3 regions of the Rhizobium sp. 01T417 genome follow, and region 3 is predicted to be linked to each of the others. Evidence: predicted binding sites of a transcription regulator. Region 3 holds the regulator's gene; each other region holds the start of a gene.

The links. Region 3 encodes LexA, which represses DNA repair genes until DNA is damaged. Its sites were predicted from a motif close to TGTTCNNNNTGTGTTCNG; they were not measured.
Region 1: a site for LexA is predicted at 1,519-1,536, ahead of dnaE (DNA polymerase III subunit alpha). Genes of this name have one in related genera too.
Region 2: a site for LexA is predicted at 1,935-1,952, ahead of recA (recombinase RecA). Genes of this name have one in related genera too.

The regions. Positions count from the first base shown of each region.
Region 1 covers NZ_JBFTQH010000007.1:81,628-86,173, forward strand. Annotated here, with positions in the region: gene AC1DPR_RS09985 (ABC transporter ATP-binding protein) at 1-335, shown strand, start outside; gene AC1DPR_RS09990 (DUF5680 domain-containing protein) at 336-800, opposite strand; gene AC1DPR_RS09995 (hypothetical protein) at 869-1,453, opposite strand; gene dnaE (DNA polymerase III subunit alpha) at 1,757-4,546, shown strand, end outside.
Region 2 covers NZ_JBFTQH010000001.1:200,340-204,885, reverse strand. Annotated here, with positions in the region: gene alaS (alanine--tRNA ligase) at 1-565, opposite strand, end outside; gene recA (recombinase RecA) at 720-1,808, opposite strand; gene AC1DPR_RS00970 (carbohydrate kinase family protein) at 2,049-2,993, shown strand; gene AC1DPR_RS00965 (pseudouridine-5'-phosphate glycosidase) at 3,022-3,948, shown strand; gene cckA (cell cycle histidine kinase CckA) at 3,987-4,546, opposite strand, start outside.
Region 3 covers NZ_JBFTQH010000022.1:529-5,074, forward strand. Annotated here, with positions in the region: gene gltA (citrate synthase) at 1-951, opposite strand, end outside; gene AC1DPR_RS20325 (ComEC/Rec2 family competence protein) at 1,626-1,982, shown strand; gene AC1DPR_RS20330 (hypothetical protein) at 1,973-2,707, shown strand; gene lexA (transcriptional repressor LexA) at 2,688-3,404, opposite strand; gene AC1DPR_RS20340 (VOC family protein) at 3,604-4,488, shown strand; gene kdsA (3-deoxy-8-phosphooctulonate synthase) at 4,485-4,546, shown strand, end outside.

The DNA of each region.
Region 1 (4,546 bases), on a different contig from region 3:
GGCTGCCGCGTAAGGAAGCGAAGGAGCGAGCCGGCCAGCTGCTCGATTATATGCGCATAGGCCATCGCGGCGCGCATCGCCCCGGAGAGCTTTCCGGTGGCGAGCAGCAGCGTGTGGCGATTGCGCGTGCCGTCGCGAATGCGCCAAGCCTGCTGCTGGCGGACGAGCCGACTGGCAACCTTGATCCTGAAACGGCAAGCTATGTCTTTGACGCGCTTGAAGCGCTGGTGCGTCAATCAGGCCTGGCGGCGCTGATCGCGACCCACAATCACGAACTCGCCGGGCGCATGGACCGCCGCGTGACTATCGCCGACGGCAAGGTCGTGGATTTCTGATTAGGGGTGGATGAGACCGCCACGGTAGTCCAATTCGTAGGCTCTGCGCTCGTTCACGACGATCACTTCGCGACCGCTGAAATGGCTGCAGTCCCCTATGCTTTGATCGGCATAGTAACCGAAGGCGTGCTCGAACTCCATGCCGCCGAGGAAGCGCCGATATTCGGCATACATTTTTGACAGTGCAGCCTTGATCACCGTTCCCGCCCGTTCTCCGTCGATCAGCGAATGCTCGACGATGCGTCCGAAGTAGTTCATCGCCCAGACCGGTTCGCTCTCCAGCCAGACCACTTCTTGCCCGGCGAAATCTGCGCCGCCGAAATAGCTGTCGAGATAGCGCCAGGCGCCGCGCTGATATCCGATGTCGCGCGATCCTGTCCGGCAGGCGGGCACAGGGCTTCCGCCACCGACATAGGTATTCGCCTTCGCCTCGACGATGAAACTGTTCAATGCGACAATATCCATGGCGTTCCCTCCGCTCGACAGCGTCTCAACAACGCTATTAAATGTAAAGAACAAAATAAGAACAAGCCTCACGGTCCGCAGATCGTTTGTCCAGTGTCGTCGTTCCACTCAGCGATCGGGAGGACACGTGGCTCGGCTTTGACATCCTTGCCATCCTTCTGCAGCTTGCCGGTCAGTGCATTGTAGTCGCAGGAGCCGGCGGCATTGGGGTCGAGCGTGTCGTAGTGGTTGTAGGTATAGCCGGCAACGACGAACTGCTTGTTCCGATAGGCCACCGTCAGCGTCTGGTCCCAGCGATCGCGCCCGATCGCGCTGTTCTGTGAGTGTACGGCGATGGAGGATTTGCCGACGGCCTTCAACGACGGTTCCTGTCCGAAGACGCCGTCCGCATTGGTGCTGCCCCAGATCTTGTTTGGTGCGGCCAGCGAAAGCCGCAGAAGTTCGTGGTCGCTGTCACGAAGATAGAGGTAGATGCCGATTTGATCATAGTTGGCGCCCTCCTCGGGAGCAACCAGCAGCGCGAGGTCCGCACGCCCATCGCCATCCCAATCCCCCGTCGCCGCGTCGACGATCCGCGTGGGATCGATTTGCTCGGCTCGAGCGGTAAACGCCGCCGATAGAGCCAATCCAGCAATTAATACAAACTTAAACATGCTTTTCTCCCATCGCCATGCGGTCAGCAAAACGGAAAAGAATCCTGTTGACAATAGAACAATAGCGGAACAAATTGAAAACATAAGAGAACAGGAGAGCCAAATGACTGACTTGATCCGTGATATCGCAGCATTCACCTCCATCGCAATGTTCGTTGCCAGCTTCTCGCTTATCTGCATGGCAATGTAAGAATTCCGGGGACCGCATGGCTGCCATGCGGTCCGAGCGCAGCCCTTGTCTGGACATCAACCCCTCAATGCTGAGAATAGACCTGATTGATTCAGGTGATCGGAAGGCATGTCATGGCGGGTGCGGAGAAAGACGCGGAAGGCGGTTTCATCGGTGGTACGCCGGGCTTCGTTCACCTTCGGGTCCACTCGGCCTATTCGCTCCTTGAAGGTGCGCTGCCGCTTAAGAAGATCCTCTACAAGGCGTCGGGCGACAGCCAGCCGGCCATAGCGATCACCGACACCAACAACCTGTTCGTCGCCCTCGAATTCTCACAGAAGGCGATGGACGAGGGCCTTCAGCCGATCATCGGCTGCCAGGTCTCGATCGACATGGAGGATGGACTGGAGACGGAACGGCGCGGCGGCCAGCAGGCGCTCGCCAAGCTGCCGTCGCTGGTGCTCCTTGCGGCCACCGACGCCGGCTACGAGCGGCTGGTGGACCTTGTCAGCCGCGCCTATCTCGGCGGCGAGGGCAACGGTCAATCGATCCACATTCGTGCCTCCTGGCTCGACGAGATCGGCACCGACGGCCTGATCGCTTTGACCGGCGCCCTGACGGGGCCGGTCGACGTGGCGCTGAAGGATGGGCATGCCGCCCAGGCGGAAGCACGCCTCCTGCTGCTGAAGCGCCATTTCGGTGACCGGCTCTATGTTGAGTTGCAGCGGCACGGCACTTACGACAAGCGCCATGAGCAGAAGCTCGTCGGCCTTGCCTATGAGCACGACCTGCCGTTGGTCGCCACCAACGAAGCCTTTTTCCCGACCCGTGACGACTATGATGCGCATGACGCCCTGATGGCCGTCGCCCACAACGCCATCGTTTCGGATGATACCCGGTTTCGCCTGACGCCTGATCACTACCTGAAAAGCCGCGCCGAAATGGCGAAGCTGTTTGCGGATTTGCCGGAGGCGCTGGAAAACACCATCGAGATCGCGCGGCGCTGCTCGTTCATCCTGAAGACGCGCAAGCCGATCCTGCCGCGTTTCACCGGCGCCACCGCCGATCCCGAGGAGGCGGAACGCGAAGAGGCACTCGAACTGCGCCGGCAGGCGGAGGAGGGGCTGGATAAGCGCCTTGCCACTCTCGGCATGTCGCCCGGCTATGAGGAGAAGGATTACCGCGAGCGCCTGGAATTCGAGCTGAGCGTCATCGAGCGCATGAAATTCCCGGGTTACTTCCTCATCGTTTCGGACTTTATCAAATGGGCAAAACAGCATGACATCCCCGTCGGCCCGGGCCGCGGCTCCGGTGCAGGCTCTCTCGTTGCCTACGCGCTGACGATCACTGACGTTGATCCCTTGCGCTTCTCGCTGCTCTTCGAACGCTTCCTCAACCCGGAACGCGTCTCGATGCCCGACTTCGATATCGACTTCTGCCAGGACCGCCGCGAAGAGGTGATCCGTTATGTGCAGCGCAAGTACGGCCGCGAACAGGTCGCGCAGATCATCACCTTCGGTTCGCTGCAGGCCCGCGCGGCGCTGCGCGACGTCGGCCGTGTGCTGGAGATGCCCTACGGTCAGGTCGACAAGATCTGTAAGCTGGTGCCGAACAATCCGGCCAACCCGACGCCGCTGTCGAAGGCGATCGAGGAAGAGCCGAAGCTGCAGGAGGAGGCCGACAAGGAGCCGGTCGTCGCCCGCCTGCTCGATATCGCCCAGAAGATTGAAGGTCTCTACCGCCACGCATCGACCCACGCTGCCGGTATCGTCATCGGCGACCGCCCGCTGTCGAAGCTGGTGCCGATGTACCGCGATCCGCGTTCCGACATGCCTGTCACCCAGTTCAACATGAAGTGGGTCGAGCAGGCCGGCCTCGTCAAGTTCGACTTCCTCGGGCTGAAGACGCTGACCACGTTGAAGGTCGCCGTCGATTTCGTCGCCAAGCGTGGCATCAAGGTCGATCTTGCCTCGATCCCGCTGGACGATAAGCTGACCTACGAGATGCTCTCGCGCGGCGAAACGGTTGGCGTGTTCCAGGTTGAAAGTGCGGGCATGCGCAAGGCGCTGATCGGCATGAAGCCGGACTGCATCGAGGACATCATCGCACTCGTGGCGCTTTATCGCCCAGGCCCGATGGAAAACATCCCGGTCTACAATGCCCGCAAGCACGGCGAGGAAGAGATCGAGTCGATCCATCCGACGATCGACTACCTGCTGAAGGAAACGCAGGGGGTTATCGTCTACCAGGAGCAGGTGATGCAGATCGCCCAGGTCCTGTCGGGCTACTCGCTCGGTGAAGCCGACCTTCTGCGTCGCGCCATGGGTAAGAAGATCAAGGCGGAGATGGACCAGCAGCGCGAGCGCTTCGTCGATGGCGCCGTCAAGAACGGCGTGAAGAAGCCGCAAGCCGATGTGATCTTCGACCTGCTCGCCAAGTTCGCCAACTACGGTTTCAACAAGTCTCACGCCGCCGCTTACGCGATCGTTTCCTACCAGACCGCCTATATGAAGGCGCATTATCCGGTCGAGTTCCTCGCCGCGTCGATGACGCTCGATATGTCGAACACCGAAAAGGTCAACGACTTCCGGCAGGACGCCAAGCGTCTCGACATCGAGGTAATCCCTCCTTCGGTACAGACCTCGTTCCGCCATTTCGAGACCGGCGACAACAGGATCTACTACGCGCTGGCGGCGCTGAAGGGGGTCGGCGAATCGGCTGTCGATCATATCGTGGAGGTCCGCGGTGGCACTCCATTCGCGAGCCTTGAGGATTTCTGCCTGCGCATTGATCCGCGACAGGTGAACCGCCGCGTGCTGGAAAGCCTGATCTTCGCCGGTGCTTTCGATTGTTTCGGGCTCGACCGCGCGCAACTGGCGGGCGGGCTCGACCGCATCATGGGCTACGCCCAGCGTGCGCAGGAA
Region 2 (4,546 bases), on a different contig from region 3:
CGGGAGGGCCGCCCCAGATGTGAGCGCCGTGGTCGTAGAAGATTTCCGAGCATGGGCCGCACGGGCCGGTATCACCCATCGCCCAGAAATTGTCGCTGGTGGGAATACGGATGATCTTCTCGTCCGGCAAGCCTGCGATCTTCTTCCAGAGGTTAAAGGCCTCATCATCCGTGTGATAGACGGTGACCAGCAGCCGCTTGGCGTCGAGCGCAAATTCCTTGGTGATCAGGTTCCAGGCAAGTTCGATCGCCCGCTCCTTGAAGTAATCGCCGAATGAGAAGTTGCCGAGCATCTCGAAGAAGGTGTGGTGGCGTGCGGTGTAGCCAACGTTATCAAGGTCGTTATGCTTGCCGCCGGCGCGGACGCACTTCTGCGCGGTCGAGGCCGTCTTGTATGGACGCTGCTCCAGACCGGTGAAAACGTTCTTGAACTGCACCATGCCGGCATTGGTGAACATCAGCGTCGGATCGTTGCGCGGCACCAACGGGCTCGACGGAACGATTTCGTGGCCGTTCTTCTTGAAGTAGTCGAGGAAGGTCGACCGGATATCATTCACACCGCTCATGCTATGCCCTTCAATGCTGCCGGAAGGCAGGTCAAAACTTAAATCCAGTGGCTTTTATCGCTCGCCTTAACCACTGTCCAGCAGACAAACAAAACCGGCCGCAATCTCATTAGGAATGCGACCGGTTTTGAACTCTGGGAAACCGCCAGGCAAATCAGCCGTCTGCAGCCTCGTCGCCGTCATTTGCATCAGGGCCGCCATTCTGCAGGAAGCGGTCCGCAATCAGGCCAGCATTCTGACGAAGCGCCGTCTCGATCTCGCGCAGGAGATCCGGATTGTCACGCAGGAACAGCTTCGCATTTTCGCGGCCCTGGCCAAGACGCTGGCTGTTATAGGAGAACCAGGCCCCTGATTTCTCGACGATACCAGCCTTGACGCCAAGGTCGACCAACTCGCCGGTCTTCGAAACGCCTTCACCATACATGATGTCGAATTCGACCTGCTTGAAGGGAGGCGCCATCTTGTTCTTGACGACCTTGACGCGCGTCTGGTTGCCGATGACCTCTTCGCGCTCCTTGACCGCACCGATACGACGGATGTCGAGGCGAACGGACGCATAGAATTTCAGCGCGTTGCCGCCGGTCGTCGTTTCCGGCGAACCGAACATGACCCCAATCTTCATGCGGATCTGGTTGATGAAGATGACCATGGTGTTGGACTTCGAAATCGAAGCCGTCAGCTTGCGCAGCGCCTGGCTCATCAGGCGCGCCTGAAGGCCCGGCAGATTGTCGCCCATTTCGCCTTCAATTTCGGCACGCGGCGTCAGCGCGGCAACCGAGTCGACGACAAGAACGTCGACAGCGCCGGAACGCACCAGCGTATCGGTGATCTCGAGCGCCTGCTCGCCAGTATCCGGCTGCGAGATCAGGAGGTTCTGCAGATCGACACCGAGCTTGCGGGCGTAAACCGGGTCAAGCGCGTGTTCCGCATCGACGAAGGCACAGATGCCACCCTTCTTCTGCGATTCAGCTATCGTCTGCAGCGCCAGCGTCGTCTTACCCGAGCTTTCTGGTCCGTAAATCTCAATGATACGGCCCTTTGGAAGGCCGCCGATGCCGAGCGCGATATCCAACCCGAGAGAACCTGTCGAAACCGTTTCGATCTCGACGACGTTCTCGTTCGAGCCGAGCTTCATGATTGAGCCCTTGCCGAACGACCGCTCGATCTGTGAGAGTGCCGCTTCAAGTGCCTTGCTTTTGTCCACCGATTTGTCCTCTACAAGCCGCAATGTATTCTGTGACATTCGATCCACCTTTAGGTTATTGAAGCCGCTCAAGCAATGTCGCCAGCGATGGCGATTTTGTACCGCATTTGTTCTCATTGCGCAAGTTGCGTGCAAATAATTGAAACAAAAAGGTAAATTTGCCAGTGTTCTACATTTGTTTTCGTGATGGAAAGCAACGGCTTAGATATAGCGCTCTGGTCGCCAGCCGACCAGCGGCGGCAGGACGATTCGTATCTTTCGACCATGCGGGACGATGAAATGAAGCGGAAGATTCTTGTCCTCGGCGGAGCCCACATCGACAGGCGCGGACGCATCTCAGGCGACACCGTGCCAGGCGCCAGCAATCCAGGCTCATGGTTTGAGGAGCCGGGCGGCGGCGGCTTCAATGCGGCGCGCAACCTTGCCAGGTTGGGCTTCGATGTGACGATGATTTCACCGCGTGGCGGCGATCCGATCGGCGAGATGGTCGGCGAGGCGGCCGACTTCGCTGGGGTTCATGATCGCCCCTTCATTTTCCTGGATCGGAAGACGCCGAGTTACACCGCAATCATCGAGAACGACGGAAACCTCGTGATTGCGCTTGCCGACATGGATCTCTATCGGATGTTCGTGCCGCGGCGCCTTTCGATCCGTGCCGTACGTGACGCCTTTGCCGCCACCGATTTCATTCTCATTGATGCCAACCTGCCGGCAGAGACGCTGGCATCGATCGTCGAGCGCGCAAAAGCTCTCGGCAAGCCGGTGGGCGCGATCGCCATCTCGCCCGCGAAGGCCCTCAAGCTCAAACCATGCATCGAAGGGATCGACTATCTTTTCCTCAACGAGGCCGAGGCTGCCGCATTGACCGGCGAGCGCCCAAACGATCCCGCGCACTGGCCGTCACTGCTGGGTGACATCGGTTTACGCGGTGGCGTCGTCACCCGCGGCCAACGCGAGCTGATCGCCTTCGCGGATCGCCATGTTGTTGCCCAGCAGCCGGCAAACCTCGAAGATGTCGCGGATGTCACCGGTGCGGGTGACTCGCTTGCAGCCGGCGTTATCTCCGGATTGATGCGTGGAATTTCCTTAGCCGATGCCATCAGGGAGGGCGCCGCGGCCGCGGCACTTACCGTACAATCGCCGCATGCCGTCAATGAAAACCTCTCCCCAGATCTCGTGAGGGAGACACTTTCCCTTGTTCCGCCGGCGAGAATTCTGCATTGAAGGCAATACCGATGAAATGGAAGCGACAATGACGAAACCGATCTCCCCCCTCCTGCCGATCGCCTACTCCAAGGAAGTCGCAAGCGCCAAGCAGCGCGGCGCGCCGATCGTGGCGCTTGAATCGACCATCATCACCCATGGCATGCCCTACCCTGGCAACATCGAGATGGCCCGCAGCGTCGAGGCGCTCATTCGTGAGCAGGGCGCGGTCCCAGCCACCATCGCGGTCATTCACGGTACGCTGCATATCGGCCTCGAATCCGACCAGTTGGAGCAACTGGCGCAGGCCAAGGACGTCCTCAAGGTTTCGCGCGCCGATCTCGCCTTTGCGATCGCCGAGCGCCGTCACGGCGCAACGACCGTCGCAGCAACGATGATCGCCGCCGAGTGTGCCGGCATCAAGGTCTTTGCAACGGGTGGCATCGGTGGCGTCCACCGCGGCGCGGAAGAAAGCTTCGATATCTCCGCTGACCTCGAGGAACTCGGCCGCACCAGCGTCATCGTCGTTTGCGCCGGCGCCAAGGCGATCCTCGATATACCGAAGACCCTTGAAGTCCTGGAGACCGCGGGCGTGCCTGTCGTCACCTACGAGAGCGAGGAATTCCCGGCCTTCTGGTCACGCTCGTCCGGATTGCGCAGTCCGCTGACGCTGAACAGCCCGGCTGCCATCGCCAACTTCCAGACTGTACGCGAGCAGCTCGGCATTGACGGCGGCATGCTCATTGCCAATCCGGTGCCGGAGGCAGACGAGATCCCCCGCGAGGAAATGGAAATCTATATCGAGCGCGCCCTCGACAGCGCCGAGCGCGACGAAATCAGCGGCAAGGAAGTAACCCCTTACCTGCTCAGCACGATCTTCGACCTGACCGACGGCCAGAGCCTAAAGACCAACATTGCGTTGGTGGAAAACAATGCTCGACTCGCGGCAGAAATTGCCGTCGCGCTGGCTGGCTGAGTTTGAAAAAGGGGCGCTGCGGCACGCTGCGGCGCCCCTTAACTGTCCAGCGTCTCCTTGACGACGACGGCAAGCTGCTTGAGGGAGAACGGCTTCGGCAGGAAGCCGAACTTGGAATCCGGCGGCAGGTTGCGGGCAAACGCGTCTTCGGCATAGCCTGAAACGAAGATGAATTTCAGGTTCGGATAGTTCTTTCGCAGTTCGCGCAGCAGCGATGGACCATCCATCTCCGGCATCACGACATCCGAAACGACGATGTCGACCTTACCCTCGAGCTCGTCCATGATATCGAGCGCCTCGATGCCGGACCCGGCCTCGTAAACCGTATAGCCGCGCGTCTCAAGCATGCGCTTGCCGCCGCGACGCACCGCTTCCTCATCCTCGACCAGCAGGATCACAGCCGAGCCTGTCAGATCCTCGGGCTGCTCCACCGCGGCGGGCGCCTGTTCCGCAGGTGTGCCGATAGTAGGCGTGACGGCATCGCCTTCCGCGGCAACCGCTGGCTCGACAATGTGGCGCGGCAGGAAGACGCGGAACGTCGTGCCTTTGCCAACTTCCGACTCCGGCTGAATGTAGCCGCCCGATTGCTTGACGATGC
Region 3 (4,546 bases):
CTTGGCGCGCGGATCGTAGTTCTTGTAGACGCGGTGACCGAAGCCCATCAGGCGGAACGGATCGTTCTTGTCCTTGGCGCGGGCGATGTATTCCGGAATGCGGTCAACAGTGCCGATCTCAGTCAGCATGTTCAGCGCTGCTTCGTTGGCGCCGCCGTGTGCCGGGCCCCAGAGGCATGCAATGCCGGCTGCGATGCAGGCAAACGGGTTTGCACCCGACGAGCCGGCGAGGCGGACGGTCGAGGTCGACGCGTTCTGCTCGTGGTCGGCGTGCAGGATGAAGATGCGGTCCATGGCGCGGGCCAGAACCGGATTGACCACATATTCCTCGCAAGGAACTGCAAAGCACATGCGCAGGAAGTTCGACGCGTAGTCGAGATCGTTCTTCGGGTAAACGAAGGGCTGGCCGATGTGATACTTGTAGGCCATGGCGGCCAGCGTTGGCATCTTGGCGATCATACGCAGGCTTGCGACCATGCGCTGATGCGGATCGGTGATGTCGGTGGAGTCGTGGTAGAACGCCGACAGCGCGCCGACGCAACCGCACATGACAGCCATCGGATGTGCATCGCGGCGGAAGCCCGTGAAGAACCGGCTCATCTGCTCATGCACCATCGTGTGATGCGTCACGCGATAGTCGAAGTCCTTCTTCTGGGCTGCGGTCGGCAGTTCTCCGTAGAGAAGCAGGTAGCAGACTTCGAGGAAGTCGCCGTGCTCGGCGAGCTGCTCGATCGGATAGCCGCGATGCAGCAGTACGCCGGCGTCACCGTCGATATAGGTGATTTTCGATTCACAGGACGCGGTCGAGGTGAAACCAGGATCGTACGTGAAGGAAGCCGTGTTCTTGTACAGGGCGCCGATATCGATGACGTCAGGACCGATGGTGCCGCTCTTGACGGCGAGATCGACTGATTTGTCACCGATTTTCAGTGTTGCGCTTTGTTCCGTCATTATGATCCTCCAAACTGGCGGTTGGCGCCATAAAAGCGCCATAGGGTTAAGCGTCGTCGATGATTGCTATATGATCGCGCGCCTAATGCCAAGTTACCGTGACGCCATTTTGTGCATCGCAGTATCAACTTTTGGGCACTTCTGCGATGACCCCTGCGCATAGCAGAAGCTGATGATTATCCTTAGCTTTTCCGGCTTCCGATTTTCCTTCAGATTTCAATCGATTATTCTTGCTTGGAAGCCCGTTAGCTTTCATTCTGGTTGTACGGGCGGCTGTTTTTGGGCGCAATGCATGCCGGGGTTGAGGCCATTGGAGGTGAGGGAAGCCACACCCGGCGCGGACGCGTTTGGGCGCGCGCCACAGCCTTCTTTTCTCGTGCCACGAGTTCCTGCGGAACCTCCGCTAACTTTCCGGACGCAATCCTTCGTGCCGTGGCCGACACGGATAAGGACGGCGTCGGATCGTTGTACCGTGTGGCTTCGTCTCGCCGTGGCAACGGAGATAGAGCATGGGCGGTTCTTCCTGGTTTCGTCCGTCTTCGCTGGGGCGGGCGCGATCCTCTGGTTCGTGCTTGGAAGTGCCCCGGCCGAGCTCCGGATGTCGTTTGCGGCGACGCTTGCCCTCGTCGCCGGTTTACGCGATCTGGTCAAGAAGGCCGCCGCACGAACATCCCTTGCTGCAGGTCGCCGCAGTAACGCCCGTCGTTTTCATCATATGCTTCTTTGGTGGCATCCTGCTGACCGCGATGATCGGCGGCTTCTCGACCGCGCTTTTCGCCGTCGAGCACTTCCACCGGCTCAACGCTTATGGTCTGCCGGCAAATCTCATGGCCATGCCGGTGGTCTCTTTCGTGGTGATGCCGATGGGCATGCTCGCTATGCTGCTGACACCTTTGGGCCTCGACGTCATTCCATGGAAAATTGCCGGTTTCGGGCTCGACATCGTGATCGCCATTGCCCAGATGGTCTCGACCTGGGCGGCAATATCGATATCGGCAGATTGCCGGGTTGGTATTTTCCTGTGGCGGTAGCAGGGTTCCTCTTACTTGCCCTTCTGCGCTCCAAGATCCGCTACCTCGGCGCTGGCATTGCGGCGCTGGCAACAGTGCTTGTTGTGGTTGCGCCGAGCGAACCGCCGCCCGACATGGTCATTGCCGAAGACGGCAATCTCGTCGCGATTGTGAGAGGACAAGTCCTTGCACCGAACCGGCCGCATCCGCCTGACTTCATTTTCGACCAATGGCGAATGGCGCTCGCCGCGGAGCTAGATCAACCACCGCAATTGTTGAAGGGTGTCAACGCTATCAGGCGGCGGGACATTCAAGGCAGATCGGAAAGGTTATCTGCCGTGGAATTGCGCAATGCCCGCGATGCGTTACGTCAGGCTGCGACGAGCGCTGAGAACCGATTTGTATGCCTGAAAGGCGTCTGGTGCACAGCCACGCACGATAGCGGCTACGTCGTGACGATCGTCGAAAATCCCGCTTACTTCGGCGCTGCCTGCGATACGGCCGATATCGTCGTGACACCCGCTCGCCTCCGCACGACGGGGTGTCGGTCGGGCGCACTTTTGTTCACCGGCGAAAACTTGCGTCGCTTTGGTGCCGCTGAGGTAAGGATCGACGATCAAGGTAGCCCCGTCGTCACGACGGCCTATACGAGGCTCGACCGCCCTTGGATCCGCCATCGGGCGTATAATTGGCGAAGCGGCACCTTTGACGGCGAGCCGCTTGCCTTCAATGATAGCGGCGAATGAGGCCGACAAGCTTGCCCTGGACCTTGACACGGTCAGGCCCGAAAATGCGCGTCTCGTAAGCCGGGTTTGCCGCCTCAAGTGCGATGGAGGCGCCTTTCCGGCGGAAGCGCTTGAGCGTCGCTTCCTCATCATCGACAAGCGCAACAACGATGTCGCCGGCATTGGCGGTGCTGCCGTTGCGGATGATTACCGTGTCGCCATCAAAGATGCCGGCCTCGATCATCGAGTCGCCCTTGACCTCAAGCGCATAGTGCTCGCCTGGGCCAAGCATGTCCGCCGGAACCGTGATGTCATGGGTATTGTTCTGAATTGCCGAAATCGGTACGCCGGCAGCAATCCGTCCCATGACCGGTACAGAGGCAGGACCGCCGTTGTCAGCCTGCGGCGCTGGCTTCGGCGCCACAACTGGCTGTGGTTTGCCGAGGCTGCCTTCGATAACGCTCGGCGAAAAACCGCGGCGGGGCTGCAGGCTCGGGTTATATGCCTCGGGCAGTTTGATGACTTCCAGAGCGCGGGCTCGATTCGGCAGTCGGCGAATGAAGCCCCGTTCCTCCAGCGCGGTAATCAGGCGGTGGATGCCTGACTTCGACGCGAGGTCCAAGGCATCCTTCATTTCATCAAAAGAAGGGGGGACACCGGACTCCTTCATTCGCTCGTGAATGAAGAGAAGAAGCTCCTGTTGCTTGCGCGTCAGCATCGAAGTTGAACCCCAGAGTCGTGAAACAAAGCCAGAACAGACACTATATGTTCCATATGTGTTCCGCAAGTACCTAAATTTTCGTAAAACTTGCCTGCAACTTGCTGAGTTTTTGCGTCTCATTTGACCGAAAGCGTAGAAGGGGGTTGCATTGTCCTGTTGCCCGGCGCACATCTTCGCAAATTCCGGAGAAGTTGCCATGAGCGAAGCGCATCCGCTGGACCACATCGTGCTGCCGGTTCCAAATATCAGGCTCTCGCGCGAGCGTCTCGGAAAGCTGGGATTCACCGTCGCGCCCGACGCCCGGCACCCGTTTGGGACCGAGAATGCCTGCATATTCTTCGCCGACGAAACTTATCTGGAGCCTCTCGGGGTCGCCAATGCCGAACTGCATGAAGCTTCGGCGCAGAAAGGCAATGTCTTCACCGCGCGGGACCGTGCCTTTCGATTCCGATGTGGAGACGATGGGCTGTCTGCCGTGGTCTTTGCGACGGCGGATGCCGATCGCGACCATGCCCGGTTTCTGTCCGAAAAGATCAATGGCGGCGAGATGCTGCAGTTCGAGCGGCCGATGAAGATGCCCGATGGCTCGGAGGTGACGGCTGCATTTAAGCTCGCCTTTGCAGTTGACCTGCGCGCTCCAGATTTCTTTTTCTTCACATGCCAACGTGTCAACCCGCTGCCAGCCGACCGGAAAGCCCTGCAAGTGCATGCAAATGGGGTGGTTGGGATCGCAGAGATCGTGCTTGGGGCACCCGACCCCAAGGCGTTTGGACCATTCCTGCGCGCCGCCGCCCACAGCTTGGGAACGACCAATGAGGCCTTCGGTGTGAGCGTGACAACTCCGAATGCCAGAGTGAGTGTTCTCTCCCCGGATGGACTGGACGCCTACTTCGACATCCCTGCGCCTTCCGACGATCGCGGTCTGCGTGGTGTTGCCATCGTTTTCAAAGTAGGCGATCTCGCCGTGACAGAAGCGCAATTGGCTGCTAACGGGATGACCTATACGCGCAAGAACAATCGAATTCTGGTGAAGGCCGCGCCCGGACAGGGCGCTCTCTTCGCCTTCGAGGAGAAACGATGAGCCAGACAAATTCCGAAGTCGTGGTCGGCGAAGGCGCCGGCCGCGTCACCTTTTCGAA